DNA from 4 places in the Stenotrophomonas sp. STEN031 genome. Region 1 is predicted to be linked to each of the others. Evidence: predicted binding sites of a transcription regulator. Region 1 holds the regulator's gene; each other region holds the start of a gene.
What was found. Region 1 encodes FliA, which starts transcription of late flagellar genes. Its sites were predicted from a motif close to TAAAGTTTNNCNNNCNNNGGCCGATAA; they were not measured.

Region 1 (8,348 bases):
AAGCTGAAGATGACGCGCGAAGAGCTGCGCCGCGAGATGAAGGAAAGCGAGGGCAGCCCCGAGGTCAAGGGCCGTATCCGGCAGATGCAGATGCAGCTGTCACAACGCCGGATGATGGAAGCCGTGCCCACGGCCGACGTGGTGCTGGTCAACCCCACCCATTATGCCGTTGCCCTCAAGTACGAGAGCGGGCGCATGAACGCCCCCACCGTGGTCGCCCGCGGGGTGGACGAACTGGCCCTGCGCATCCGCCAGGTCGCCGACGGCAACAAGGTCGCCATCGTTTCGGCGCCGCCTTTGGCACGGGCCTTGTATCGGGAAAGCCAACTCGGCAAGGAAATCCCCGTGAGACTGTATTCGGCTGTCGCCCTGGTCCTGTCCTACGTCTACCAGCTGCGCCAATGGCGCGGCGGTCCGATGCCCCAGATGGCACCGATCGATATTGATGAATTCGGCAAGGGAGAAACCCGATGAGCAGCCAGACCTCGGGCCTGTCCGCGCGCCGCGTGCTGGACATGCTGCGCCATGGGCTGGGCGCGCCGCTGATCGTGCTGGCCTTGCTGGCCATGGTGGTGGTGCCGCTGGCCGCGCCGGTGCTGGACGCCCTGTTCACCCTCAACATCGCCATCTCCATGCTGGTGCTGCTGGCCGTGGTGTATGTGAAGCGGCCGCTGGACTTCACCATCTTCCCGATCGTGCTGCTGGTCACCACCATGCTGCGGCTGGCGCTGAACGTGGCTTCCACCCGCGTCATCCTGCTCAATGGCCAGGACGGCCATGACGCCGCCGGCAAGGTGATCGCCGCCTTCGGTGAGTTCGTGATCGGCGGCAACTATGCGGTCGGCATCGTGGTGTTCGCGATCCTGACCATCATCAACTTCGTGGTCATCACCAAGGGCGCCGGACGCGTGTCGGAAGTCACCGCACGCTTCATCCTGGATGCCATGCCCGGCAAGCAGATGGCGATCGACGCCGACCTCAACGCCGGTTTGCTGACGCGCGAGGAAGCCAAGGTCCGCCGCGAGGAAGTCCGCGAGGAAGCCGACTTCTATGGCGCGATGGACGGTGCCAGCAAGTTCATCCGCGGCGATGCCATCGCCGGCATCCTGATCCTTTTCATCAACATGCTTGGCGGCCTGGCCGTGGGCGTGCTGCAGCACGACATGGCCTTCGGCGACGCCGCGGCCACCTATACGCTGCTGTCGATCGGTGACGGCCTGGTGGCGCAGCTGCCGGCACTGCTGGTTTCCAGCGCGGTGGCCATGCTGGTCACCCGCGCCTCGCGCTCGCAGGACATGAGCGAAGCGATGATGGGCCAGGTGTTCGGCCAGTACCGCGCACTGGCCATCACTGCCGGCATCATTGGTCTGGTCGGCCTGGTACCGGGCATGCCCAACCTGGCTTTCCTCAGCCTGGCCGCGATCCTTGGCTTCATCGCCTGGAAACTGTGGCGGCGTGAGACCAGCGCTGCCGCCAAGACCACCGCCAACGAAACCGCCGCCAGCGAAGGCGGCCTGAACGCACTGGGCCAGCCGCAGCCGGCCCCCACCGCCGAACTGACCTGGGACGAACTGCGCCCGGTCGATCCGCTCGGCCTGGAAGTCGGCTACCGGCTGATTCCGCTGGTCGACAAGGCCCAGGGCGGCGAGTTGATGACGCGCATCAAGGGCGTGCGCCGCAAACTCACCCAGGACCTGGGTTTCCTGATTCCGCCGGTCCATATCCGCGACAACCTGGAGCTCCCGGCCACCCACTACCGCCTGCTGATCCATGGCGTGCCGGTCAGCACCGCCGACATCCATCCGGACCGCGAACTGGCACTGGACCCCGGCAGCGCGATGGGCAAGCTGGAGGGCATTGCCGGCAAGGACCCGGCATTCGGCCTGGACGCCACCTGGATCCAGCCCCACCAACGCGCACATGCCGAATCGCTGGGCTACACCGTGGTCGATCCGGCCACCGTGGTTGCCACCCACCTGTCGCACCTGATCCGCGAGCACGCCCCGGAGCTGCTGGGTCACGAGGAAGTGCAGCAGTTGCTGGCCACACTGGCCAAGAGCGCCCCGAAGCTGGCCGAAGACCTTTCGCCCAAGGCGCTGCCACTGTCCACCGTGGCCCGCGTGCTGCAGAACCTGCTGGTCGAGCGCATCCCCATCCGCCAGCTGCGCAAGATCGCCGAAGCCCTGGTCGAAGCCGCACCGACCACCCAGGACGCCGCCACGCTCACCGCCGCGGTACGCAACACGCTCGGCCGCTTCATCGTGCAGGAAATCGCCGGCTCCTCGCCGGAGCTGCCGGTGTTCACCCTCAACCCGCAATTGGAACGCGTCTTGCAGGAGTCAACACAAGGCAATGGCGCCGCACTGGAACCTGGTCTCGCCGAACGCCTCCACCAAAGTCTTGCCGATTGCGTCGGCAAGCAGGAGGCCCGCAACGAGCCGGCTGTAGTGCTGGTACCGGCCCCGGTACGCGCCGCGCTGGCGCGCCTGGTCCGCCACAGCGTGCCCTCGCTGTCGGTCCTGGCCTACAGCGAAGTGCCGGAAGACAAACGCCTGAAACTGGTCGGCACGATCAGCTGAGGCAGCCCGAAAGCCGACGCCGGCAGCCATGCCGGTGACGGAAACCAGACACCTGCTGCACCGCACCCATTCCGCAAGAAGGAGCCCGCCACGTCATGTTCGACATCGCCAACGCCACTCCTTCGCCGCAGCCCCACTCCCGGTACCAAAGCATGAAGATCAAACGTTTCGTCGCCGCTGACATGCGCACCGCCATGAACCTCGTGCGCAAGGAGCACGGCCCCGACGCCGTGATCCTGTCCAACCGACGGATCGAGGAAGGTGTCGAGATCGTGGCGGCCGCGCACTACGACGAAACCGCAGTGAAGCAGGCGCTGGAAGCCAGCCGCCCGGCACCGCCGGCACCGGCCAAGCCGCGCAGCGCCGCCGAAGCCATCATGGCCGCGATGACCCGCCGCAAGGCACCAGAGCCGGAGCCCGTCACCGCCACCACCTCGGCCGTCGCCGCTTTGGCGCGCTCGGCGGTTGGCGCCACCGGCCGCTCCATCGACAACAGCATCGAACTGGCACCGGGCAGCCGCTTTGCTGGCCTGCTCAAGCCCGCCGAAGTTGAACCGGTGGTGCCACGCGCCCCGGCTCCGCAGACCTTCTACGCCACACAGCCGGCCAGCGCCGACGAACTGCCGATCGTGCCGGCTTTCCGTCCCGTCGGCAGCGCCGCGGCGATTGCGCCGTTGGCGGCCGCTCCGGCAGTCACCCAACAAGCCAGCTTTGCCGACGCCATCGCCGCCGTCACCATGGCGCCCCCTGCGCCGATCGAACGCGCACGTTTCGTCATCGACCCGCCGATGCCGGAGCCGGAGTTGCAGCAGCCGATCGCTGCCGTCGTTCCAGCAATTGCTGTCGCACCGGTGTTCAACCCTGCCCCGGTCGCCGTGGCCCCCGTCGCTGTCGCGCCCGCAATCGAGGCAATCGCAGCCCCGGTCGCTGCGGCAGCACCCATCGCCGCCGTCGCTAGCCCGCAGCCGGCGGAAGCGCCGGTCACCAGCGCTGCTGAAGCCACCGAAACTGCGGCCGCCGCCACCTCCCCGGTGAGCGCAGTGACCAGCGCACCGGTGATCATCGCTCGCGACGACGAACAGCTCAGCCAGCTGCGCCAGGAAGTGGCCGGCATGCGCCACCTGATCGAGCGCGAAATGAACCGCTTCACCGACGAGCGCCTGCGTGGCAGCGCGGTGCGCGCCAATGCCTTGGACCTGATGGACGAGTACGGCTTCGACGCCGGCCTGGCCCGCGATGTCGCTACCCAGATTCCGGCCGACATCGACCCCAGCCGCGCCCGCGGACTGATGCTGGGGCTGATCTCCAAGAAGTTGCCGATCGCCCCGGTCGACCCGATGGAAACCGGCGGCGTTATCGCCCTGGTCGGCCCCACCGGTGCCGGCAAGACCACCACCATCGCCAAGCTGGCCTCGCGTTTCGCCGAAGCCCATGCCGCCCGCGACGTGGCCCTGGTCACCACCGACACCCAACGCATCGGCGCCCGCGAGCAGCTGTACGGCTTCGGCCGCCAGCTCGGCATCGCCGTGCACGAGGCCAATAGCGGTACCGACCTCAACCAGCTGCTGCAGAAGCTGGCCGACTACAAGCTGGTGCTGATCGACACCGCCGGCCTGGGCCAGCGCGACCGCGCCCTCACCGCCCAGCTGCAGTGGCTGCGCGCCGCCGGCCAGATCCGCACCCTGCTGGTGCTGCCGGCCAATACCGCCTTCCAGGACATGGACGAAGTGGTGCGCCGCTTCAGCGCCGCCAATCCGCAGGGCGTGGTGCTGACCAAGCTGGACGAGACCGGCCGCTTCGGTTCGGCCCTGTCAGTGGCGGTCGATCACCGCCTGCCGATCACCTGGGTGACCGACGGCCAGGACGTTCCGGAAGACCTTTATCGGGCCTCTGCCGCAAATCTTGTACTCCGCCTTGAAGATTTGCGCCGCGCGGCCGATATGCCCTGCAACACGGAGTTGAACAATGCAGTCGCGTGAGTACGCCAAGCTGACCAACACCTTTCCGCTGTCGGCAACCCGGCACGAACCGGCCGGTCCGGTACGCACCATCGCGGTGACGGGCGGCAAGGGTGGCGTAGGTAAAACCAATGTCTCGGCCAACCTGGCCGTGGCACTGGCAGGCATGGGCAAACGCACCCTGCTGCTCGACGCCGACCTGGGCCTGGCCAACATCGACGTGGTGCTGGGCCTGCAGCCCAAGCACACCCTGGCCGACCTGGTCGCCGGGCGCGCCACGCTGGAAGAAGTCATCATCGAAGGCCCGAACGGCGTGCTGGTCGTGCCCGCCGCCTCCGGCCGTCGGCACATGGCCGAATTGCAGCCGGCCGAGCATGTGGGCCTGGTCAACGTGTTCTCCGAACTGGAACGCGACCTCGATGTGATGATCATCGACACCGCGGCCGGCATCACCGACAGCGTGCTGACCTTCTGCCAGGCCGCCCAGGACACCGTGGTCGTGGTCTGCGACGAGCCGGCCTCGATCACCGACGCCTATGCGCTGATCAAGGTGCTCTCGCGCGAACGCGGCGTGGACCGTATCCAGGTCGTGGCCAACATGGTCCGCGACCCGAACGAAGGCCGCGCCCTGTATGAAAAGCTGGTGCGGGTCTGCGAGAAGTTCCTGATCGATGTCTCGCTGAACTACCTGGGCTGCGTGCCGCAGGACGACTGGTTGCGTCTGTCGGTGCAGCGCCAGCAACCAGTGGTGAAGCTCTACCCTTCCGCGCCGGCCTCGCTGGCGATCAACGAAATCGCCCGTCGCACCGCGCGCTGGCAAGCCCCAACCGCCCCGCGCGGCGGCGTTGAGTTCTTCCTGGAACGCATCATCCAGCAGAAGGTGAAGGCATGAACAATGCAGCCGCTCACTACCGTGAAGTCCAGCGCAGCGCGGCCAATGACTGCATCGCCCGCCACGCCGACCTGGTACGCCGCATCGCCCATCACCTGGCCGCGCGCCTGCCGGCCAGCGTCGAAGTCGACGATCTGATCCAGGCCGGCATGATGGGCCTGATCGAAGCCTCGCGCAGCTATGACGCCGAACAGGGTGCATCGTTCGAGACCTATGCGTCGATCCGTATCCGCGGCTCGATGATCGATGAGATCCGTCGCGGCGACTGGGTGCCGCGCTCGGTGCACCGCCGCGCCCGCGATGCCGCCGCCACCATCCGCCGGCTCGAGCAAAGTTCCGGCCGCGCGGCCAGTGCCAGTGAAGTGGCCGAGGCAATGGAGCTGCCGCTACCCGAATACATGCGGCTGGTCGAAGACGCCTCGCGCGGCCAGGTGCTGAGCCTGGAATCACGCATCGAAGACCAGGGCGAGTTGGACACCCCGACTACCGGTGGGCCCACCCCGCAGCAGGTTCTTGAGCGCAGCCAGTTCGGCACCGAGCTGGGCAAGGCCATCGGCCAATTGCCCGAGCGCGAACAGCTGGTGCTGTCGCTGTACTACGAACAGGAATTGAACCTGAAAGAAATCGGCGCGGTATTGGGCGTCAGCGAATCCCGCGTCTGTCAGATCCACGGCCAGGCCATGCTGCGTCTGCGTGGCCGACTGAAGATTTTCGAGGCGGCCGACGCCGGCCTCGAGGAACCATGAAGAGGAAAGCCTTTTGAACAAGAACATGCGCATCCTGATCGTTGACGACTTCTCGACGATGCGTCGCATCGTCAAGAACCTGCTCGGCGATCTGGGCTTCACCAACACCGCCGAAGCCGAGGACGGGCATGCCGCGCTGTCATTGCTGCAGAGCCAGCCGTTCGATTTCGTCGTCACCGACTGGAACATGCCGGTGATGACCGGCATCGAGCTGCTCAAGGCGATCCGCAATGACGCCAAGCTCAAGACCTTGCCGGTACTGATGGTTACCGCCGAGGCCAAGCGCGAGCAGATCATCGAGGCCGCGCAGAGCGGCGTGAACGGCTACATCATCAAGCCCTTCACCGCGCAGACGCTGGAAGAGAAGCTGGGCAAGATCTTCGAACGCCTGGCAGCGAGCGCCTGATGGACCGCCTCGGGGAAGCATTGAGCGACAAATCGGCCCTGGTGCAGCGCCTGCAGGACGCACTGGCAGCATTGGAAAGTGGCGATGAGGCTGGCTGGCGCCGGGAAATCGACGCACTCGCCGCCCTGCGCGCGCAGCCGATGATGTCCGGCCTGGGCCGGCTCGCCCGTGAACTCGGACAGGCCCTGGGCGAACTGCCCAGCGTGCCCAGCGAAGCCGGCGAGCTGGACGATGCCTGTGCGCGTCTGGACCACGTCGTGCAGATGACCGAGCAGGCCACCCATCGCACGCTCGACCTGGCTGAAGAATGCCGGGCGCTGACCGAGCGTCTGCGTGCGGATGGGCTGAATGCCGAACAGGGCGAAATCCTCGAACGCATCCGCCACAACCTCACCGAAGTCGCGCTGACCCAGAGCTACCAGGACCTGACCGGGCAGATCATCCGCCGTGTGGTTGGCATCGTCCGCCGCGTGCACGAAGGGTTTGGTGCGCTCGGTCTGCCGCCGCCGGAAGAAGACGCACGCAACCATGGCCTGGCCGGTCCCGCCGTCAATGGCCTGGACCGCCATGCCGTTTCCCAGGTCGACGCCGACGATCTGCTCTCGGACCTGGGGCTGTAAGCCATGAGTGCTTTTGCCGACGACATCGCCGCCGACTTCATCCTCGAAGCGCAGGAGATCCTGGATCGTCTCGGCGAGCAGCTGGTGACGCTGGAGCAGGCACCGCACGACAGCGACCAGCTCAACGCCGTGTTCCGTGGTTTCCACACCCTCAAGGGCGGCGCCGGTTTTCTGGCGATCACGCCAATGGTGGAGCTGTGCCACGCCGCCGAGGAAACCCTGGGCATGGCCCGCGCCGGCAAGGCCGAACTGCTGGCGCATCATTTCGATGCCGCCCAGCAATCGCTGGACTGGCTGCAGGCCATGCTCGACGCGGTGTCTTCCGGCACCGATCCAGAGCACGCGCCCGCCGCGCTGATCGCGCAGTTCGATGTCGGTACCGCCGCGGCCGTTGCCGCGCCGCAGCCGACCGCGGTCGCCGTCAATGCAGGTGACAGCGACCTGATCAGCGAAGACGAGTTCGAGGCCCTGCTCAACGAACTGCATGGCAGCGGCACACCCGGCGCCCAGCCCATCGCCGCCAGCAAGGCCGGCGATGACCTGATCGACGAGGACGAATTCGAGGCACTGCTGGACAAGCTGCACGGGGGCGCGGCGCCCGGTGCCGTCGCCGTGCAGCCCATTGCGGCCACGCCGCCGAAACCGAAGCCGGCACCCGCGACGCCCGCCCGGCCTGCGCCCGCGGCTGCCAAGCCGGCCGCTGCAAAGGCCGCCGAGCCCGAGCACACCGTGCGCGTGGATACCAAGCGCCTGGACGCCATCGTCAATCTGATCGGCGAACTGGTGCTGGCGCGCAATCGGCTCAAGACCCTGCGCACGCGCCTGAAAGACGAAGAACTGGACCGTGCGGTTTCCACCCTGGACATCGCCACCGCGCGCCTGCAATCGGCGGTGATGCGCACCCGCATGCAGCCGGTTGGCAAGGTTTTCTCGCGCTTTCCCAAGGTTGCGCGCGATGTCGCCCGCTCACTGCAGAAGGAAGTCGACCTGGAGCTGATCGGCGCCGATACCGAACTGGACCGCAACCTCGTCGAAGCGCTGGCCGATCCCTTGGTGCACCTGGTCCGCAATGCCATCGACCATGGCGTCGAATCGCCGGAGCTGCGCGAAGCCCAGGGCAAGCCGCGAATGGGCCGGGTACGGCTAT
Region 2 (8,348 bases), on a different contig from region 1:
TGTACCAGGCGCGAGAGGATGCCGCGCTGGGTGGGCTTGTCGAAGTAGATCATCACGTTGCGGCAGAACAGCGCATCAAACGGTCCGCCCACGTCGTAGCGGTTGGACAATAGATTGAGCGGGCGGAACTCGATCAGGGCGCGCAACGCGGGGACAACCCGGCACTTGCCTTCGTTCGGGCCGCTGCCGCGCTGGAAGTACCGTCGCTTCATTGCCGGGTCCAGGCCCGCGATCCGGTCGATCGCGTAAACGCCCTGGCTGGCGGTGGCCAGCACCTGGGTATCGACGTCGGTGGCGATGATGCGCACCGGTGGCGTCATCGAAGAGAAGGCCTCGCAGGCGGTGATTGCAATGGAATAGGGCTCTTCGCCGGTGGAGGCTGCGCATGACCACAGCTTCAGCGGCGCGCGCGTGGCACGCGCCTGCAACTCCTCGCGCAGCTTGTCGAAGTGATGCGGTTCGCGGAAGAACGAGGTCAGGTTGGTGGTCAGGGCGTTGGTGAAGGCCTGCCATTCATCGCCGCCATGCTGCTCCAGCTGGTCCAGATAGTCCTTGAACGAGCGCAGGCCCAGGTTGCGTAGCCGCCGCGACAGACGTCCGTAGACCATGTCGCGCTTGGCCGGGGCCAGCGCAATGCCGGCCCGGGCATGGATCAGCTCGCAGACGCGACGGAAGTCGCGATCATTGAACTCGAAGTCACGCTGGTTGCTGTCCAGATCGATCATGGTCGCGGTTCGCTCAGCTGGCCAGTGCCAGAGCTTGTGGATGTGCGGCCGCAGCGGGTTGTGCGCTCAGCTGAAACACGGCCACAGCCTGATCCAGCAGGTTGGCCTGTTCTTCCATTGCGCGGGCGGCGGCGGTGGCTTCTTCGACCAGCGCGGCATTCTGCTGGGTGGTTTCATCCATCTGCATCACGGTCTGGTTGACCTGTTCAATACCCGCCGACTGTTCCTGCGAAGCGGCCGAGATCTCGGCCATGATGTCGGTGACGCGCTGCACCGCCGAGACGATCTCCCCCATCGTGGTGCCCGCCTGCTGCACCAGTTGCGAGCCTTCATCAACACGTTCGACCGAGTCCTCGATCAAGGACTTGATTTCCTTGGCGGCACCCGCCGAGCGCTGGGCGAGGGTGCGGACTTCGGCAGCAACCACGGCGAAGCCGCGGCCCTGTTCGCCGGCACGCGCGGCTTCCACCGCAGCGTTCAGCGCCAGGATATTGGTCTGGAAAGCGATGCCGTCGATGACACTGATGATGTCGGCAATGCGACGCGAGGACTGCTGGATCTGCCCCATGGTGGTGACCACTTCCTCCACCACCTGACCGCCACGCGAGGCTACCCCGGCCGCACCGATGGCGAGCTGGTTTGCCTGGCGGGCGGACTCCGCATTCTGGCGGACGGTGGAGGTCAGCTCCTCCATTGATGCTGCGGTTTCTTCGAGGTTGGCGGCCTGCATTTCCGTGCGGCGCGACAGATCGGCGTTGCCGGTGGCGATCTCGCCGGCGGCAAGGTTGATGCTGTCGGCCGACTGCTGGATGCCCGAGACGATGCCGGCCAGCTGGTTGACGGTGCTATTGGCGTCGTCCCGCATGCGGGCGAATACGCCCTGGGCATCGCCGCTGAGCTTGACGGTGAGATCGCCATCGGCAAGTGCGCGTAGCAGCCGCGAAACCTCGCCCAGGTTGTCGTCACTGACCTGCATCATGCTGTTCAGCGCCCGCACCATCGCCAGGAAGTCGTGCTCGAAGCGCCCTTCATCACCGCGCAGGCTGAAGTCACCGGCTGCGGCGGCACTGCCGAGGCGCTTGATCTCGTTATTGATGGCAGCCAGGTTGCTCTTGATCGCGGCCATGGTGTCGGTGATGACGCGCTTGTCGCCCGGCAGCAACGGCATGTCCTGGCTGAGGTCGCCCACAGCGTAGCGCTGCGCCAGCGCGATGACCTGCATCTTCACGTCGATGTGATTGGCGACCAATACGTTGGTTTCCTCAACCATCACCCCGTAGTCACCGGGGAACTTACTGGCATCGATGCGGTAACGGATCATGCCGGCATCATGCTGGCGCGCCATCTCGGCCTGCGCGCCGATCACGGCCCGCAGCTGCTCCTGCATATGCGCCATGCTGCTGAGCAGCTGACCCGTCTCGTCCTTGCTGGGCGCGGTGATCCGGTTGTCCATCCGGCCGTTGGCAATGGCCGTGGCCACGGCGGTCGCGTTGCGCAGCGGCAGCACGATGCGATTGCCGATGATCCAGCTCAATGCCAGCACCAGCACGACCAGCACGCCGCCAGCCACGGTCATGATGGCGGTGAATTTGAGGGCCTGGGCCTGCAGATCGTCCATGTAGACGCCGCTGGAAACCACCCAGTTCCAGGGTTTGTACATCCCGGCATAGGCCAGCTTGCCGACTACGCCGTCCTTGCCCGGCTTGGCCCAGCTATAGGCGACGTAGCCACCACCCTTGCGTGCAGCTTCCACCTGCTCGTAGTACAGGCGGACACCGTCCTCGCCACGGAAGTCCTTCATGTCCTTGCCGACCAGGTCGGCGCGGAACGGGTGCATCAGCAGCACGTACTCGGTGTTGTAGATATTGAAATAGTTGACGTCACCATCCGAGCGCATCTTCTGCAGCGCGGCAATGGCGTACTTCTGGGCCTCATCCAGCGGCATCGCGCCGGTCTCGGCTTCCTTGGCGTAATGATCGAGGACCCCATAGCTCATCTCCACCTGGGCGCGCAAGGCCGCCTTGCGGGTCTCATACAGGTCGAGGTACTGCATGCGTGCCGCAATGACCGACAGTGCGATGACGCCGATCACAATCAGTGCCGTCAGCAGGTTCAGCTTGCGCCTGACCGAGATGTTGGAAATGTAGTTGTTCCAGAGCGAGGAGATAGTCATCGAATCCGCTGGTTACCTTGCGGTATCAGCGCTGCGTGAAGGGATACCGGTATATCGGCCAGTTGGGGCCCGAGTTGAGCGCCTTGGAGGGGGCTTTCAGCGAAAGCTGCCAATCCGTTCACGTATGCGAAGAAGCTGACCGGTGTGTTGTTTCGTTTGCTTGCAGGAGCGGCGTAAGCCGCGACGCTGGTGTCGCTTGCAGTCGCTGGCGGTACCTCGACCGGCGGTATGTCAGCTTCGCGGCTTACGCCGCTCCCACAAAAAGAGAAATCCGATGCCAGCGACTGGCATCGGATCTCGGGTGACTCAATCGTTCTGGTTTGCAGTGTTGCCGCCACAACCAACGATGGTGTTTCTTAGAACTCCTGCCAATCCGAGTCGGCCAGTTCAGCTACTGCGGTGCGTGCGGCGGCGGCGCGGCGGCGCGGTGCCGGCGCTGCTGCCTGGACCGCAGGGCGGGGCGCCGGTTCCCGTACGTAAGCCGGGGCGTCGGTGACTGCAGAGCCTTCCTCCAGCTGGAACACGGAGACCACGTTGGCCAGGTGCGCGGCCTGCTCTTCCATCGAGCGGGCGGACGCGGTCGCTTCTTCGACCAGCGCTGCGTTCTGCTGGGTGGTTTCGTCCATCTGCACGATGGTCTGGTTGACCTGTTCGATACCCGCGGACTGTTCCTGCGATGCGGCGGAGATCTCGGCCATGATGTCCGTCACGCGCTGCACCGAGGCGACGATCTCGCCCATGGTGGTGCCGGCCTTGCGGACCAGGGCCGAGCCGTCGGCGACCTTGCCGACCGAGTCGTCGATCAACCCCTTGATCTCCTTGGCGGCACCCGCCGAACGCTGTGCAAGCGTGCGCACTTCCGAGGCGACCACGGCGAAGCCGCGGCCCTGTTCGCCAGCACGGGCGGCTTCCACTGCCGCATTCAAGGCCAGGATATTGGTCTGGAAGGCGATGCCGTCGATCACCGAGATGATCTCGGCAATCTTGCGTGAGGACTGCTCGATCTGGGTCATGGTGGTCACCACCTGGCTGACCACGTCGCCGCCCTGCGAGGCTACCGAAGCAGCGCCGATGGCGAGCTGGTTGGCCTGGCGTGCCGACTCGGCGTTCTGGCGCACGGTGGAGGTCAGTTCCTCCATCGAGGCGGCGGTTTCCTCCAGGTTGGCAGCCTGCTGCTCGGTGCGGCGCGACAGATCGTTGTTGCCAGCGGCGATCTCGGTGGCGGCCGAATTGATCGAAACCGAGGATTGCTTGATTCGGCCAACGATACCGGTCAGCTGCTCTGCGGTGGCGTTGGCATCGTCACGCATGGTGGCGAACACGCCCTGGTACTCGCCATGCATGCGCACGGTCAGGTCGCCGCGGGACAGCGCCGACAGCAGGGCCGAGATCTGTTCCAGGCTGCTGGCATTGGCATCCAGCAGGCTGTTGATCTGCTCAGCCAGCTGCAGGAAGAAGCCATCCTTGTCCGCCGTGCCGATGCGGCCACTGAGGTCGCCTGCGGCAGCGGCCTCGATGATGCGCGCCACTTCCTTCTCGACCTGGGCCTCGGTGCTGCGATCGCGCCATTCAACCACATGGCCAACTGCAACATTGTTGTCGTCGCGGATCACCGAAATGGTCTGCGCGAACTCGGCTTCGCCGAAGCGCATTTCGCGCTTGAACACGCCGGTGCGGTCCAGTGCTTCCAGTACCTTTGCGTCCACTTCGCCACGGTACTCCAGCGCGGTGACGGGCTGGCCGATCAGCGGCTTGCTGGTGTCGTAGTGACTCAGCGACTGGGTGAGCTCTTCGCCATGTTCGCTGAGCTTGTCGAGCAGGGCGCGGTTGGCGTAAACGATCTCCAGGTCGTTGTTGGTCAGGTATACGCCGGTCGAGGAGTAATCCAGTGCGGTACGGATGCGCAGGTTTTCGCTGGCAATGATCTGGTCACGGTCAATGCGTTCGCGCAGGTCGCGCTGCATGCGCTGCATGGCGCGCAGCAGGTCGCCCACTTCATCGGCACGCGATACATCGATCGAGCCGTCAAGTTTGCCGCTGGCCACTTCGTTGGCAACGTCCACCGCACCACGCATCGCGTTGACCAGCGAACGGGCGAACAGCCAGATCAGCGCCAGACCGGCAGCACCACCGACCAGGACTGCAATGACGATCAGCAGGGCCGAGGTCCGGTAGGTCTCCGCGGCCTGCTTGGCAGCGGCCTGGGCACGCGTGTTGTCGTTGGCGGCAAGTGCCTGCAGGGCCGCGTAGGCCTTGCGATGCAGGTTGCGGGTCTCGCCGACGAAGGTATCGATGGCGTCGTCCGGCAGATCCAGTTCCAGCATTTCGTTGACCGCATCATAGGAGGCGGTGGTCTTGCCCCAATCAGCGACAAAAGCGTCAAACAGCTTCTTCTGCTCCGGGTTGTCGATCAACTTCGGATAGGCGGCGATGGTGGTATCGATCTGCAGGCGCAGTTCGGTTGAACGTGCCTTCGCGTCGGCCTTTACGTCATCACTGGCTCGTACCAGGCTCTGGTAGGAGACATTGCGATACTCGCTGACCATGCCGCTCAGCTCACCAGTGGTGCGGAGGCTGGGCATGCGGTTTTCAGCGAGGTCGGTGGTGACGTTGTTCAGCGAGTGCAGGCCGCGGTAGGCGACGATGCCCTGCAACAACATGACGAACAGCACGACGCCGAAAGTAAGCATCAGCTTCGGCTTGAGTTTCAGCGAGTTGATCCACTGCATCTTGCGCGGTCTCCGGGAACAGGCCCCGCCATGTCACAGGCGCGGGGTGGCACGCCGGCGGGGCCGGCGTGACGAAAGGCGGATTACTTGATGTTTGCCAGCTTCAGGTTGGCCGGCGATGCCACTTCGATCTCGGCGCGCGATGCGTCGCGCTGGATCTTGCCGATCACGCAGACCGTCTTGCCTTCCAGGGTTTCCAGCGGGAAACCGAACTTGCTGCGGTTGCTGCCGGCGATGCGGGCCGAGAAGGTGTGGCGCGGGAACATGCCGCCCATGTGCAGGAAGGTTGGCTGGCCCTCGGAGCCTTCGGCGTAACGGGCTTTCTCAACCTTGCCGCAGACCATGCCGTCCTTGCCGGCGAAACGCGCTGCGCTTTCCGGCGGGATCATTTCGGCATCGGCGGCGGCATCGAACGCGACGGTTGCCAGTACGGTGGCAGCAAACAGCGGAAGTACATGCTTGTACATCGGAAACTCCGGGAAGGGAAAGTAAGGCCAGTCGGGGAGGACAGGCATGCAATGGCTATCGGCCTGCAGGTGCCGCGCTTGAATCGCATGCATGAAACTGTGATCGACTTTGCGAAACGCCAGTTCAGGCCGCTTCTTCGGCAACACTCGGCTGGCCGAGGTCGGCGGTGTCGAGCAGGGTCTCGATATCCAGCAGGATCAGCATGCGGTCGTCCTGGGTGCCGATGCCCGAAATGAAGCGGGTATCGACGGCGGCGCCGAATTCCGGGGTCGGGCGGATCTGCTCGGCGTTGAGCGGGATCACGTCCGAAACGCTGTCCACGACGATGCCGACCACGCGGTCTTCGACGTTGAGCACGATCATCACGGTGAAGGCGTCATAGCGGGCTTCATCCAGGCGCAGCTTCAGGCGCAGGTCGATGACCGGCACGATGGTGCCACGCAGGTTGATCACACCCTTGATGTAGTCCGGCGCGTCCGGCACCCGGGTGACGGCGTCGTAGCCGCGGATTTCCTGCACTTTGAGGATATCCACGCCGTAATGTTCATTGCCGAGGGTGAAGCTGAGGTACTCGCCGCCGGTGGTGTCGGCGGACGTGCTGCGGGAGTCATTCATGGCGGATCCTGGTCCTGGCGGGCTGCCGATGCGTTGCGGCTGTTGCACCGGTATCGGCGTAGCGTCGGGGGACTTTAGGAGGCCAAGCGGTAAAGGCGTGGTGCGGCGGCGTGCTCAGGCTGAATTGTGCGCGCCATCATGTTATTGACCGCCAATAGTTTGGCGGATAGTTGGCTGGGAGGACGGTTTGAGGGCAGGCCCCGAAACCGGCGAATGCCGCCGCAGCCTCATTCAATCGCCGTTGCTGCGTGCCTTGCGCAGGCGGTCGATGCGGAAGATGTAGCGCTGGATGCTGTTGTCCGCGCCGCGCGGCAGATCGTCGAAGCGCAGGCCAATGCGGGTCATTTCGGTGCCGTTGGGTTGCTTCTGCTGGCGCAGGTTGCAGACCACCAAGGGGACGGAGATCGGCGTACTTTCCGGGATCTCCAGGATGCAGCCGGGGTAGCGGCTCTGCAGCTTCAGCAGGTTCTGTTCGGGTGGCAGCAGCAGGGCGATACCGCCGGCGCTGATGTCCAGCACACGCCAACGGCTGGGCTCATCGCCTTCCGGGTCTGGCAGTACGCAGTACGGGGAATCGCCGACCGGCGTTTCCAGTCGGTAAAACTCGCGCCGCTGCAGGTGGTAGACCTCCTCCGGCAACGGCACCTCGAACGCGACATGCCCGTCACGCTCGATGCGGCGGTGGCCATGCAGTTGGAAACGCACCATGACCTTGTCGACCTGGCCGAAGCAGAGCAGGCCGCCGGCAGTTTCGACAGTGCGGTTGATCGACGGTACCGGGCTGGCGTCCAGCACCAGGCCATGCATGTCGACTTCCAGTACCGCCGAGGGGAACGCCTGATCGCGCCCATCCGGGTGCACGTTGATCATTGAACGCTGATCAATCATGCCTTGCAGCAGATGGCGCACCTGGTGCGGATTGCGCACCATGTAACGGTCGTCGGCGTACAGGTTGCCGGCGTGCGGTGACGGCGTCGGTGCGAGCGATTCTTTGTCGGGCATGGACACGGTTGCGATTGGGTCGAAGATCAGCGCGGCGCGGATGAGTACGCCATAAACTGTGATAACGGCCGCCTTTTTAGCATCTTTAGCTGGGCTGTTACGAGCTTGCCCGCCGGACGCGGAGCGCAAATGGCTGCCAGCGGCGCGAGCTGCTTCCGGGAATGCTAGGCAGTTGATGGATTCGGCCTGGCCTGGTTGAGTTCAAGCAGGCAGCCGGAGCGTCAGCTCTGTCCCTCACTCAGGGAGGCTCGCGATCAGGGGCGCTGAAGCGTCAGGCCATCTTCCGCACGCGGGAGGGGGCTGGAAAGGAGAAAGAGGGGTGCGGGGCCTTGCCGGGGAGCGAGGAGGGAGGCAGGACGCAGCGTTCCTGCCCCCCTGACCAGGCCGCGTCAGAATTCCTGCCAGTCATCCGTGCTGGCAACCGGTGCGCGACTGCTGGGCTTGGGGATCGCACGCAACGCTGGACGGCCGCGTGGCGGTGCTGCGCCTGGGCTGGCGGCAACCTTGGCCAGCGACGCACTCACCGAGCCGGCAAGACGGAACTGCGCCACCGCGTCGGTGAGCTGGCGGGCCTGGTCTTCCATCGAACGCGCGGCGGCGGTGGCTTCCTCCACCAGCGCCGCGTTCTGCTGGGTG
Region 3 (8,348 bases), on a different contig from region 1:
GTCCTGTTGAACGCGCTTGTTGATTGCTTGCAATGCTTGGTTGGCGCTCTGAACGCCTTCACTCTGCTGCTGACTCGCGCCCGCAATCTGTTCGACGGTTGCCGTTACTTTGAGAACAGCGCCGAGAACTTCTTGCATGACATTGCCGGCTTGCATGGTCAAGCGCGTTCCATCAGTCACTTGATCTCTAGCGCTTCCAATCAGGTCGCGTATTTCCTTAGCAGAAACGCTGCAGCGTTGCGCCAGGCTTCTGACTTCCTGCGCCACCACGGCAAATCCTCGCCCTTGCTCTCCTGCGCGCGCCGCTTCCACGGCTGCATTTAACGCAAGAATATTGGTTTGGAACGAGATGCCGTCAATGACTCCGATTATTTGCGCCATGCGCTCGTTGGCTGCCCTAATCTCTTCTGAAGTCGTAACGACTTCCGAGATCACTGCGACTCCACGCTTAGCGGCATCCGCAGAGTTCTTGGCTACCTGGCGGGCATCGTCAGCATGTTGGGAGTTGGCGCGCACATTGTGGGCTAATCCTTCAATCGACTCTGAAGTCTGGCGGACAAACTCAGATTGAGACATAGAGCGTCCTGCCAGATCATGGTTGCTAGCAGCGATGCCACGAGCAGCGGTACGCACGTTCTGTGCGATATCCGTGGCTTGAATCACCAGTTGACGCATTTCGTGGGCGGAGCGGACTTGCTCTGTCACGTCCGTTGCATACTTAACTACCTTAAATGGATGTCCGGAAGCGTCAAAAATCGGATTGTAGGAAGCTTGGATCCATATTTCCTGACCGAGCTTTCCGAGGCGCCTGTACCGACCAACATCGTATTCACCACGCCCTAGCTTTCCCCAGAAAGTTCGATATTCTTCCGAGCGCCCATAGTCTGCATCCACAAAAATGCTGTGATGCTTTCCGCGAACCTCGTCTAGCCGATAGCCCATCGCAGCCAAGAAGTTCTCGTTGGCATCGAGTATCAGTCCGCTCATCGAGAATTCGATGACTGACATGACTTTTCCGATTGCCTTTATGCGCCCCTCTGCATCCGCAGAGATCGTCACCTGTTCTGTAATGTCGGTAGCGTACTTAATCACCTTGTACGGCAAGCCTGAAGAATCTAGTACAGGATTGTACGAAGCCTGTATCCAGACATCCCGATTCCCTTTTGCCACTCGTTTGTAGCGACCGGCATCAAACCTTCCTTGACTGAGTTTCCGCCAGAATTCAGCGTACCCCTCAGAATTCTTGGTGTTGAGATCGACAAAGATGCTGTGATGCCTGCCCTGGATCTCATCCAATCGATAACCCATCGTATTTAGAAAATTCTGATTGGCGCTCAGGATAGTCCCCTCCAGTGAGAACTCAATTGAAGCCATAACTTTGTCGATAGCATCAATGCGCCCTTCGTACTCACTCGTTCGATGCATCTGATCGGTGATGTCAGTCGCGTACTTGACGACTTTGTATGGCTTTCCAGCTTTGTCCAGAAGCGGGTTATATGAAGCGTTTAACCACACTTCTCGTCCGCCTTTTCCAACGCGGCGAAAACGACGAGCTTCGAAGTTCCCGGCTCGGAGACTGTCCCAGAATGTCCGGTAGTCGCCATCGCTACGTTCTGATGGCGGCACAAACATGCTGTGATGCTGTCCTTTGAGCTCATCAAGACTGTAGCCCATGATGTTCAAGAAGTTCTGGTTGGCGTGCAGGACTCTGCCCTCCAGATCAAACTCGATGACGGCCATCACGCGATTGACGGCAGTAATTTGAGAACGCTCATCCTGGCACCCGACAAGAAAACGGCTTCGGGCCCGTGCCTGCTTTAAGAATGAGCGCATCTCGCAATCCTGTAGAATTTTTATCGATATTCCTCCCCTTAGCGGCCCCGCTTGGCTGAACTTTAAGGGTCCGATCCGACAGCAAGTGACCGAAAGTTATCGCGAGGGCCTTTTCTGCCCAACGGGCGCAGCTGCGGATGGACCCAAGCCGTCGTAGAGAGGGTCGGCCTCGGCAATGAACTGCCATCGCCCACTACTGGTATCGCCGCTCTCTAGTGCAAAGATTGGCTTGCCGCGCATCGGCAAGAGACAGTCAGCAATGGCATTAGTTTGGTCTGGTTAGCGAAGAGAGCACGCTCGCGACTGATTCACCCAAGCAGAAACGCTCGAATAGGTTAAGCAGATCGAGTCCGGATTCTCGTTGTTCCATTTCGTTAGCCACCATGAGAACTCGGATCATGCTGAGGTAGGCAACTAGGCGCTCCCTCAATGCCTCGCTAAGAGTTGGGTCCGATAGGTTGGCAAGCAACTCATGCTCCAAGTCATCGAGGCGACTCTTGCCCGATTCTCGTGACATCGCAGCCATCGTCGATTGTTCCTCTTCACTTGCCACCATTAGCATACGAGCTATGTTGACAAACGCGAGTAGGCGAACTCTGGACACATCGCTTAGACCACCCTGCGACAGCTTGAGAATCAAGCTGCTTTTCAATTGTCGAAAGCCGTAGCCAACCAGGGGCCTCTCCATATAGCTCCTTTCCTTGGACCGTCCCAGAAACGGCCTGATCATAGGCCCGCCAGGATCGGGGCAACAAGCAAACTTGCAGCTGCAACCAAAACGTGGTCGCCGATCGTTTTGGCTGGGGCAGGCCGAATTTGAGTGATCCTTAAACGCGCGAAGAATTGATAGCTCGCATGAATTGCTTCGATGTCGAGATGCGTGGCTCGTTCTGCCCGGGCATTCTCAGCCCCGCCCTTTCACTTGACTGAGCGAGGCTGATATCTAAGTCTTGAGCTAATCTTCGTTCCGCCAGATACCTCTCATCAGTTGACGGCCCATTGCTTCTACCGATCGCATCGGTGATGGGCCTCCACTGCTGTCCCTGCGTTGTAAGCCGTGCACGGCCATACCGGAGCGCAACCTATCCAGACTTAGGACGTCACTTCTCGGGTGCGGGCTCGATCATCCGCAGCACATCGCGCTTCTGCTGCCGGGTCAGCCCGTTCCATCGCAGCAGGACCTTGGCGAGCAGTTCATCGCTGGTGTACAGGAAGGCCGGGGGTACGCCTAAAGCCTCGGCCAGTCGCTCGCTGGTCTCGAGCTTGGGCTCATACTTGCCACGCTCGTATTGGTTTACGCGGGGGCTGGCCACATAGGGATCCATACCGGCCCGGATGCCCACTTCCTTCTGCGGCAGACCCGCACGCAGGCGGGCCTGTTTCAGGCGACGGGCAAAGGTCGGCAGTGAGTCGGCGGACGATGGCACACGCGCACCCTATGGCAATACCGTAAGGATGGCGCATGTACCCTATGTTGCATACTAAGATATTCTTAGTTTTCAAGCAACCATCCTGCCTTCCGCAGTTGTCATGTCCCGCCCAAGCGCACCAACCGCCGGTTCCGATCCCGGGGCCTCCACGCACACGCCCTCCGGCGCAAGCCAGATTGCCACGCTGGAGGAACTGGGCCTGCGCGGGACCTTGTTCTTGGCGGCACTGCTGAAGGCACATGCCGATCGACTCGCCTTGGCCCCAACCCACCACTCAGCCCTGCTGGTGCTAGATACGTTGCGGGGGATGGGCGTGATCCAGGTGCCATGGCCTGACCAGCGGTGGCAGATCCGCCCCGACGCCCACGTCGACGTCCCCCCGCTTTCAGTAGCGGGGCCATTTAGAGTCCGGGGTTAGGGTAGCCGATCTTGGCCATCCGTTTGGCGTAGGCGGCGGGCGTCAGCCCGCCCAGTGCTTTCTTCGGTCTCTCCTCGTTGTATTCCCGGCGCCAGGTCTCGATTACGGTGCGAGCGTGAAGGACGTTTTGGAACCAGTGCTCGTTCAAGCATTCGTCGCGCAGCCTTCCGTTGAAGCTCTCGATGTAAGCGTTCTGGTTCGGCTTGCCCGGCTCGATCAGCCGCAGCACGACACCTCGCTCATGTCCCCACTTCACCATGGCCTTGCCGCAAAACTCTTTGCCATTGTCCGAGCGGATCACCAGAGGCAGGCCGCGGCGTAGCGCGAGGCGGTCCAGAACGCGAGCCACCCCATTACCCGAGATCGCCCGCTCCACTTCGACGGCCACCGCCTCGTGGGTCGCATCGTCGACGATGGTCAGACACTTCAGCACGCGCCCCTCGCCAGTGCGGTCGAATACGAAGTCCATCGACCACACCTGGTTGGCCGAGGTCGGCCGGAACAGCGGCTGCCGATCACCAACCGGCACCTTCTTGCGCTTGCGGCGCCGCACCTGCAGCTTGGCTTCCTGGTACAGCCGTTCAACGCGCTTGTAGTTAACCGGCCAGCCTGCCTGCCGAAGTTTGAGGTGGATCATCCCGACGCCGTATCTTTTGTGCCGGATGGCCAGCGCATGGATCTGTTCGCGCAGCTCGACGTTCCGGTCGGGCCGGGCTTGGTAGCGGAACGCACTGGCGCTCATCCGAGCCACCCCCAAGGCCCGCCGCTCGCTGAGACCGCGATCGATCATCTCCCGCACTAGTGCCCTACGCACCGGTGCGGTCACGGCTTTTTTCGCAGCACGTCCTTGATGACGTCGTTCTCGAACATCTGCTCGGCAAGCAGCTTCTTCAGCCGGGTGTTCTCCGCCTCCAGCTCCTTGAGCCGCTTGGCATCGGACACGCTCATGCCGCCGAACTTGCTGCGCCACAGGTAGTACGAGGCTTCGCTGAAGCCATGTCGGCGGCATAAGTCCTTGACCGCCATGCCGGCGTCGGCTTCACGCAGGAAACCGATGATCTGTTCTTCGGAAAAGCGTTTCTTCACGTCCAATCTCCTGGTCAGGTGGGATTGGACTCCAATTCGCCGTGCTACTCAAAACCGGGGGGACGTCGGGATCTCAAGGATGAAAATTCATTGCGCGAGGCGTGCAGGGTGGCGCAAGAGCGGCATCGGAGTCAGCGCCACCTGGATGATTGGCTGAAGAGGCTTGCTGAGTGGCTTCAGTATGTGGCCAGTGTAAATGAAGCGACTTTTACGAGCCCGAAATTCCAGAAGGAGCTGTGGGAGAACGAGACTGTGTCTGCCACCGGCCAAGGACACATCGACGTATCCCGCGTGATCGCCGATCCGGCAATCGCGCGCCAGCTGTGGGAGCTAAAGCAATCGCCCATCCCTACTGATCCGCAGGAATGCATTCAATGGTTTGCTAAGGCATGGGACGACATCGAAACGCATGTTCGGGCGCTCACGGACCGTCGGCCACGATTAAACATGTATCGCCTGTTTGCCTCCCTCTGGCCCCACCATTTCACGACCGTCGCGCACTTCCACAAGCTGCGCAGATTGGGGGGTGCCATAGGCCTGACTCCCGGACTTGAGCATCGTACGGCGTTGCATCAGCGCGTGCTTGATCGCCTTGCCGAGGTTACTGATCAGGCTGGAAGCGTTGAAGAGCAGATGACATTGCCTTGGTTGCTATTCGTGCACTTCATTCAGGACAAAAGCAGCGATGCCACGGAGGTCGCCGGAGATAAGGCTGGTGAGATCCAACTGAACCCGTTGCCCGCCAATCGCCGCCGCCGCGGCATGACCGGCATCGGCGGTGGGTTGTCGACTGTTCTTGGCATGCTCGAGTTCGCGAAGGATGGTTGCAAGCGCGAAGACTTCATCGAACATCTTCGTTCGCAAAATCCCACGCATACCCGCGCGACACTTAATACGAACCTTAACTGCCTCATGGCGGAATGGGGTGTCATTCGGGCAGAGGGCGACGAGCTGCAATTGACAGACCGCGGTGTGGCCCTGCTTGAAACGGGTGATCCAGAGGAAGTGTCGGATTGGATGCTCACCCGCATCCTTGGCTTCGACAATCTGTTGGTCATGCTGCGTGCCGGGCCAAGATTACTCACTGAGATCGTTGATTCATTGCAACGTGTAAATCCTGGGTGGACGACAAACTTCGCCCCCACAGCGCTGATCAATTGGATGCGCTACCTTAGTTTGGTGGAATCCGTGCCTGGTAAGCAAGTCCAGCTGACCGAAAGCGGTGAGGAATGGGCCGCTCGCGTGACTTGGGAACCCGACGTTCTAGCGCCCGCGCCAATGCTGTCTCCAACCACGGAGATGTTGGCCACGGCCTCTGAGGCCGCGTTGGCCACTACGCTGCCTTCGGTGGCCTCGATTTTGGCTACCTTCCCCAAGGACATCGCGTTCCCACTGCAACTCGTGGCCCGATTGCATGCAGGCCTTTGGGCGAATGCGCGCCGGCATTTTGCGGTCTTGACTGGCTTGAGTGGCGCCGGCAAAACTCAGCTCGCTCGCTGCTACGCGAGAGGCCTGCGAGGCAATGGCAATGCCGATGGTGCATTCGAGATCGTGCCCGTGCAGCCGGGATGGCACGACCCCTCGAGCTTGCTGGGTTACATCAGCCCCCTCAAGAACGACATCTACGTACGCACGCCATTTTTGGAGTTCCTTCTCCAGGCACAGGGCAACCCGGACCAGGCTTACACGATCGTTTTGGATGAGATGAACCTGTCTCACCCGGAGCAATACCTAGCCCCGATGCTGTCAGCGATGGAAACCGGCGAGCCCTTGCGATTGCACGCACAAGGCGAAGCCGTGGATGGCGTGCCGGCGAGCATCGCATATCCCGAGAATCTGGTTCTGATCGGCACAGTCAATATGGACGAGACCACACATGGATTGAGCGACAAAGTTCTCGATCGCGCAGCGGTCATCGAGTTCTGGGACATTGACGTGGATGTTTTCCCTGGCTGGTCAACCACGCGGCTGCCCACCGAACATGCCAGCCAGGTGCGCGAGGTCCTACGAACACTGGTCAAGCAGCTGCGTCCGGTCCGCCTGCATTTTGGATGGCGCACGATTGGCGATGTCATCGGTTACGTTGAAGCTGCAACCGACGGCGGCGTGCTGACAACGGAGGCCGCCTTGGATCATGCGATCTACGCCAAGGTGCTGCCAAAACTGCGGGGCGAGGACACGCCACGGTTACGCACAACCTTTGATCAGGTCGAGAGCACCTTGCGCACGCGCAATCTTATCGAGTCCGCTGAAAAGGTCGCCGAGCTGGCACAAGATTTGCGTCATATGGGCAGTGCGCGCTTCTGGCGTTGAACCAATGGTGGCATTGCGTTGCATCGACCAAGCGAATGTCAGCCAAGAGCTTCTGCCCGATGTCACGGTGCCTGGGTTTCGGGAGCTTGGCACATACTTTTTTATCGCCCCGCTGGATGGCGTTGATCTGTATATCGACGAGGCGCCTGCAGAAGCCGTCCAGGTCGGTGGCCAGTCGGGCTGGCGATGGACACCAGGCTTTTATGCAGGCGTGGTGGTCGCCGAATTACTCAGTCATAGTGGACAGCGTCTGGCGGAGTACCGTCTTGATGTCGCTCCTGAAGGCAGCAAGCTTGGTGAAGGGGTCTTCCACACGTTGCTGGAGGAACTTCGTGCCTTTGATCCGGCGCTCCTACTCGGCACCGAGGCGGCACAAGCCAGTATCGGTGTGTCCGGTGAGGTGACTTCGCCGCTTCTGGCGTACGCGCGTCTGCGGCGGAACGGTGATGCCCTGCAGGCCGCCTTGCGAGCCGTGATGGGCCATCCCTTGACCCGGCTGCAGTGTGACCGCGCCCTAGTTCCGGCCCATCACGTACGACGACTCGATGTCGCATCGGCCGTCAGACTACTGCGACATCCGGCGACAGTCGCGTACTTGAACGATGATGCCGGTGAATTGAATGAGAAGACGCCACTAATCGAAGCTACGCAGTCCACCGACACCGTCGACAATCCCGCAAATCGGGCTTTGGTCGCGGTCATGCCGTCGGTGCGGCTACGTTGCCAACATGTGGCTGATGCACTCGCGGTACTAGCGCGAGTGGACGAAAAAGCTGGCACTAGGACACCGTTGCAGCCTCGCTTGGCCCGAAAGTTGGCGTACCTAGGCGGGCTGTCGAAAGCTCTTGCGCGCTTACTCAAAGGCGCCCCTTTCGCTTTGACTACCCGCGCCGAGGTGACTGCCGCCGGCTTGAACGCCATCTCTGCCCATCCCGCCTATGCACGTGCCTATCGGTTCGCTTGGTCGTCACTCCGTGGAGGCGTAGCTGGCGATTTGGCCGATGAGCAGACTTGGTTGAGTCCAACTTGGGAGATCTACGAGCGTTGGTGCTTTGCCCAGGTGGTGCAGTGCCTTCGAAAGCAACGACCGGATCTAAGCTGGACAACGCACTATCCGACGACGCGGAACGACTGCATCCGAGTGGTGGGGGCGGGCGATGGCGTACAGATGGAAGCGTGGTTGCAGCGTCGATATCGAGCGGGTGACAGTACGCTGACCGGGTTTCGCAGCATTTCCGCCGAACTTCACCCCGATATCGTGATCACAG
Region 4 (4,862 bases), on a different contig from region 1:
CTTGCCCACGAACTTCCTAACCCGCAGTATTGCAATGCGCTTGATGCTGGGAACGGCATTGGTCGCTACGTTCGCATTCGGCCTCACCGCCTTGTTCATCTACCTGCGCAGCAGTGATGCGCTGCTGTCGGCATCCCGGGTCAGCCTTGAGAACATGGCCGAACTTGAGGCCCAACGCATCTCCGCCGAACTGGGCCGCGGCTTCGAGGCCAATGACACCTTGTCACGCAGCTTCCTGGCCTTGCGCCAGCAGGGCGGCTTCAGTCGTCTGAGCGCCGCGCAGGTATTGCATTCCCAGGCACTGAACAATCCGCAATGGGTGGGCGTCGGCACCTTGTGGGAACCACAGGCATTCGATGGCGACGACGCCAACCACATCGATAGCGACGGGCACGATGCCAGCGGTCGTTTCATGAGCTATTGGGCCTGGCAGGACGGCGCGCCAGTGCAGGAGCCGTTGCGTGGCTACGACGTGCCTGGCGACGGCGACTGGTATCTGCAGCCCGCCGCCAACAAGAAGCCCTCGGTGCTGGAACCCTATAGCTACGAGATCGGCGGCAAGAAGATCCTGATGACCACGCTGGCAACACCCATCGTGCAGGATGGCCAGTTCCTGGGTGTGGTGACAGTGGACTTCGCCCTGCAGTCGTTGCAGGACCGCCTGTCCAAGATGCGCCCGATGCAGCAAGGCTATGTGCGCCTGCTGTCGCCGACCGGCACCATCATCGCCGACCGCGACCCGGCCAAGGTCGGCAGCAAGGCCGACGATGCCGACACCCGCGCGATGCTGGCCAACACCGCCAGTGGCAGGATCACCTTCGAGCAGCATCACGACGCGGCCCTTGACCAGGACATGGTGGAAACCTATGTCCCGTTGAAGATAGGCAACGCCGAGCAGACTTTCGCCTTTGGCGTGGTGGTGCCCCGCGCCCTGCTGATGCAGCAGGCACGTGCCCTGCTGTGGACGATCATCGTGGTCGGCATCGTTGCCGCCCTGCTGCTGTGTGGCGCGCTGTTCCTGCTGTTGCGCAGATTTGTGTTCACGCCACTGAACCAGGCCGTCGCGCTGTCCGACAACATCGCAGCCGGCAAGCTCGACAACGCCGTCAGCGTGCAACGAGACGACGAACTGGGGACCCTGCTCACCTCCATGCAACGCATGCAGGCACAGTTGCAAGCGGTGATTGGCGCGCAGCGCAAGATGGCCATGCAGCACGATGCCGGCACGATCAGCCATCGCATGGATGAGGCGGCCTTCCCCGGCGACTACGGAGTCATGGTCAAGGAAAGCAACGCGCTGGTGAATTCGCACATCCAGATGCTGTTGTCGGCATTGGACGTCATCAAGCGCTATTCCAATGGCGACCTGTCGATCGACATCGAACGCCTGCCTGGCGAGAAGGCCGTCATCACCGAGACCGTCGATGCGGTCAAGGCCAGCCTGTCGGCGATCAACAACGAGATCAAGCGCCTGGCGCACGCCGCCGCCCAGGGCGACTTCTCGGTCCGCGGCGACGCGGCGGCCTACCAACACGACTTCCGCGACATGGTCAGCAGCCTGAACCAGCTGATGGAAACCACCGATGGCAACCTGTCCGAGCTGTCCAAGCTGTTGCAGGCCATCGCCCGTGGCGACCTGACCGTGCGCATGCAAGGCGATTTCCACGGCGTATTCGCCGACATGCGCGACGACGCCAATGCAACCGTAGGCCAGCTGACCGATATTGTTGGCCGCATCCAGCACGCTGCCTCCAGCATCAACCTGGCTGCCACCGAGATCGCCACCGGCAACAGTGACCTGTCGCGCCGGACCGAGCAGCAGGCTGCCAACCTGGAGGAAACTGCTGCCTCGATGGAGGAACTGACCTCGACCGTGCGCCAGAACGCCGAACATGCGCGCCAGGCCAACCAGCTCGCCATCGGCGCACATGGCGTGGCCAGCCAGGGCGGCACCGTGGTTGGTCAGGTGGTGACCACGATGAGCGCCATCGAGGCCTCGTCGAAGAAGATCGCCGACATCATCAGTGTCATCGATGGCATCGCCTTCCAGACCAATATCCTGGCGCTCAATGCCGCGGTGGAAGCCGCACGTGCCGGTGAACAGGGCCGTGGCTTCGCCGTGGTTGCCTCGGAAGTGCGCACCCTCGCCCAGCGTTCGGCGGCGGCGGCCAAGGAGATCAAGGGCCTGATCGACGACTCGGTCGGCAAGGTCGGCGAAGGCTCGGTGTTGGTGCAGCAGGCCGGCACCACCATGGACGAGATCGTTACCTCGGTGCAGCGCGTGACCGACATCATGGCCGAGATCTCGGCAGCCTCGCAGGAACAGAGCGCTGGCATCGACCAGGTCAACCAGACCGTCATGCAGATGGACGAGACCACCCAGCAGAACGCCGCGCTGGTGGAAGAAGCCACCGCTGCCGCACGCTCGATGGAAGACCAGGCCACCCAGCTGACCGAAGCCGTGGCGGTGTTCCGCATCGCCGCTGACGACGCCCGCAAATCCTCGGGAAAAACAGCAGCCAGTGCCGTTGCACCGCCGCCGCGGCAGCGACTGCGGCCAGTCGCCACCAGCGCACGTGGCGGACAGACTGCGCTGAAAATGGATGACGGCGACTGGCAGGAGTTCTGATCTGCCAATCGCCCTACAGGCCCCCGGCAAGCCATGCCGGGGGCTTTTTTGTGCGCGAACGTTCGCCGGCTGAGTAAACCGGGTAGTAATGCACCCTCAAACGCTGATCGTAAGAGAGTAGATGAAACAATGTGAAATAGTGGTGGCACGCACACTCCATGCGTTGGGCCCATCACTCATTCCTCGTGATGAATTTGAACCGCTAAGTGAGGTGATGTTGGCGTTAACAACTGTGCTGAATTCTTCAGAATTTCCGTCAGAAAACCTTCTACAGCGAACGCAGAGAACGCCGTTATCGGCTATGACAACGCCCGCATAGGATTGCGGCGTGGACACTGCGCTATGTGATCCAGGGCAGCAAGCAGCCCCTGCACAGCGCCCCAATCTGCAGTCGATCCGGAGAGTCAGAGATGGAGTTCTTTCGCAACCTCAGCATCGCCAGAAAACTCGCAGTTGCTTTCACCCTGACCACACTGACTACCCTGGCAATGGGCGGCTTTGCGGTGCAGCGCCTGCACCAGGCCACGAACCAGCTTGGCGAGGTCAGCGCCCGCTACATGCCTGCCGTGCAGTATCTGGAGCGGATGCGCGCCGACCTGGCGGAAATCCGCATCGCCGAGTTGTCCCAGCTTGCCCATTTGCATGAACCGGGTTTCGTCGCCGAGTACAACCAGCGCATCATCGACCAGCGGCAGAAATTGGTCGAGCACCGCAAGCAGTACGAAGCCCTGCCTGCCGATGCGACCCAGCAGAGCCTGTACGCCGAGCTGGGCAAGACCCTGGATGCCTACCTCGGCGCACATGCCCTGATGGAAAAAGCCATCAGCGAAGGTCAGTTCGAGCTGGCCCAGAACATCTCCAACGACCAGTCACGCATCAGCCGCCGCGACCTGTTCGAGGCCGTCGAGAAACTCAGCGCCCACGTTGCATCGGTACTGGACAAGGAAGTCGCCAATGCCAATGCCGCGCAGACGCGCAGCAGCACCGCCATCGTGGTCTGCATGCTGCTGTTGGGGCTGCTGTCCGCGGGCCTTGGCATGGTGATCGTGCGTGCCATCGTGCGACCGGTGAACGATGCATTGCGTGCCGCGGACGATGTCGCCAACGGCCGCCTGGACGGCACCATCGACAGCAACCGCAAGGACGAAGTCGGCGCCTTGCTGGTCTCGATGCAGCGCGTGCAACACCAGCTCAAGGCAGTCATCGGCGCGCAGATCGAGATGGCGCGCGAGCACGACCAGGGCATGATCAGCTTCCGCATCGATGAGTCCCGTTTCCCCGGCGAGTACGGGCGCATGGTGCGTGAGGTCAACACGCTGGTCGCCCAGCATATCGGCGTCAAGATGCGCGTGGTCGAGGTGATGCGCCACTATGCACGCGGCGACCTGTCGGTGGACATGGACCGTCTGCCGGGCGAAAAGGCAGCCATCACCCAGGCCATGGACGGTACCAAGGCCAGCCTTTCAGCGATCAACAACGAGATCAAGCGTCTGGCCCACGCCGCCGCCGCCGGTGACTTCAGCCAGCGCGGCAACGCCGACCAGTTCGAGCACGACTTCCGCGGCATGGTCGGTGGTGTCAATTCGCTGATGGAAACCACCGAAGACAATCTGGGCCATCTCTCGCAGTTGCTCCAGGCGGTTGCCCAGGGTGACCTGACCCATCGCATGGAAGGTGATTTCCACGGTGTCTTCGCGCGCATGCGTGACGACGGCAACGCTACGGTCGACCAGCTGAGCAGCATCGTCTCGCGCATCCAGGCAGCCAGCGGCAGCATCAGTCTGTCGGCCAGCGAGATCGCCACGGGCAACGATGACCTGTCGCGCCGCACCGAGCAGCAGGCCGCCAACCTGGAGGAAACCGCCGCATCGATGGAAGAGCTTACCTCCACCGTACGCCAGAACGCCGAGCACGCCCGTCAGGCAGATCAGCTGGCGCGCGGCGCGGCCGAGGTCGCTGCCCAGGGCGGCAACGTGGTGGGGCAAGTCGTCTCGACCATGAGTTCGATCGAACAATCGTCGCAGCGCATCGCCGACATCATCAGCGTGATCGATGGCATCGCCTTCCAGACCAATATCCTGGCACTGAACGCTGCCGTCGAAGCGGCCCGCGCCGGCGATCAGGGGCGTGGCTTTGCGGTGGTCGCATCGGAAGTACGTACGCTGGCGCAGCGCTCAGCGGCGGCGGCCAAGGAGATCAAGGGGCTGATCGACGACTCGGTCGGCAAAGTGGG

Region 2: ACVOLQ_RS16420 (chemotaxis protein CheW) is a predicted target of FliA. The motif match lies at 6,761-6,787, and genes of this name have one in related genera.
Region 3: ACVOLQ_RS17610 (methyl-accepting chemotaxis protein) is a predicted target of FliA. The motif match lies at 1,872-1,898, and genes of this name have one in related genera.
Region 4: ACVOLQ_RS16430 (methyl-accepting chemotaxis protein) is a predicted target of FliA. The motif match lies at 2,890-2,916, and genes of this name have one in related genera.

Annotation. Positions count from the first base shown of each region.
Region 1 covers NZ_JBRREA010000073.1:872-9,219, forward strand. The annotation lists gene flhB (flagellar biosynthesis protein FlhB) at 1-474, shown strand, start outside; gene flhA (flagellar biosynthesis protein FlhA) at 471-2,579, shown strand; gene flhF (flagellar biosynthesis GTPase FlhF) at 2,966-4,558, shown strand; gene ACVOLQ_RS20240 (MinD/ParA family ATP-binding protein) at 4,545-5,429, shown strand; gene ACVOLQ_RS20245 (RNA polymerase sigma factor FliA) at 5,426-6,175, shown strand; gene cheY (chemotaxis response regulator CheY) at 6,189-6,581, shown strand; gene ACVOLQ_RS20255 (protein phosphatase CheZ) at 6,581-7,201, shown strand; gene ACVOLQ_RS20260 (chemotaxis protein CheA) at 7,205-8,348, shown strand, end outside.
Region 2 covers NZ_JBRREA010000041.1:22,714-31,061, forward strand. The annotation lists gene ACVOLQ_RS16400 (CheR family methyltransferase) at 1-725, opposite strand, end outside; gene ACVOLQ_RS16405 (methyl-accepting chemotaxis protein) at 739-2,898, opposite strand; gene ACVOLQ_RS16410 (methyl-accepting chemotaxis protein) at 3,255-5,627, opposite strand; gene ACVOLQ_RS16415 (hypothetical protein) at 5,711-6,094, opposite strand; gene ACVOLQ_RS16420 (chemotaxis protein CheW) at 6,219-6,710, opposite strand; gene ACVOLQ_RS16425 (flagellar brake protein) at 6,942-7,712, opposite strand; gene ACVOLQ_RS16430 (methyl-accepting chemotaxis protein) at 8,102-8,348, opposite strand, start outside.
Region 3 covers NZ_JBRREA010000049.1:19,530-27,877, reverse strand. The annotation lists gene ACVOLQ_RS17610 (methyl-accepting chemotaxis protein) at 1-1,740, opposite strand, end outside; gene ACVOLQ_RS17605 (helix-turn-helix domain-containing protein) at 2,934-3,260, opposite strand; partial or broken gene ACVOLQ_RS17600 (IS3 family transposase) at 3,665-4,767, opposite strand; gene ACVOLQ_RS17595 (McrB family protein) at 4,858-7,080, shown strand; gene ACVOLQ_RS17590 (DUF2357 domain-containing protein) at 7,085-8,348, shown strand, end outside.
Region 4 covers NZ_JBRREA010000041.1:31,224-36,085, reverse strand. The annotation lists gene ACVOLQ_RS16435 (methyl-accepting chemotaxis protein) at 1-2,629, shown strand, start outside; gene ACVOLQ_RS16430 (methyl-accepting chemotaxis protein) at 3,040-4,862, shown strand, end outside.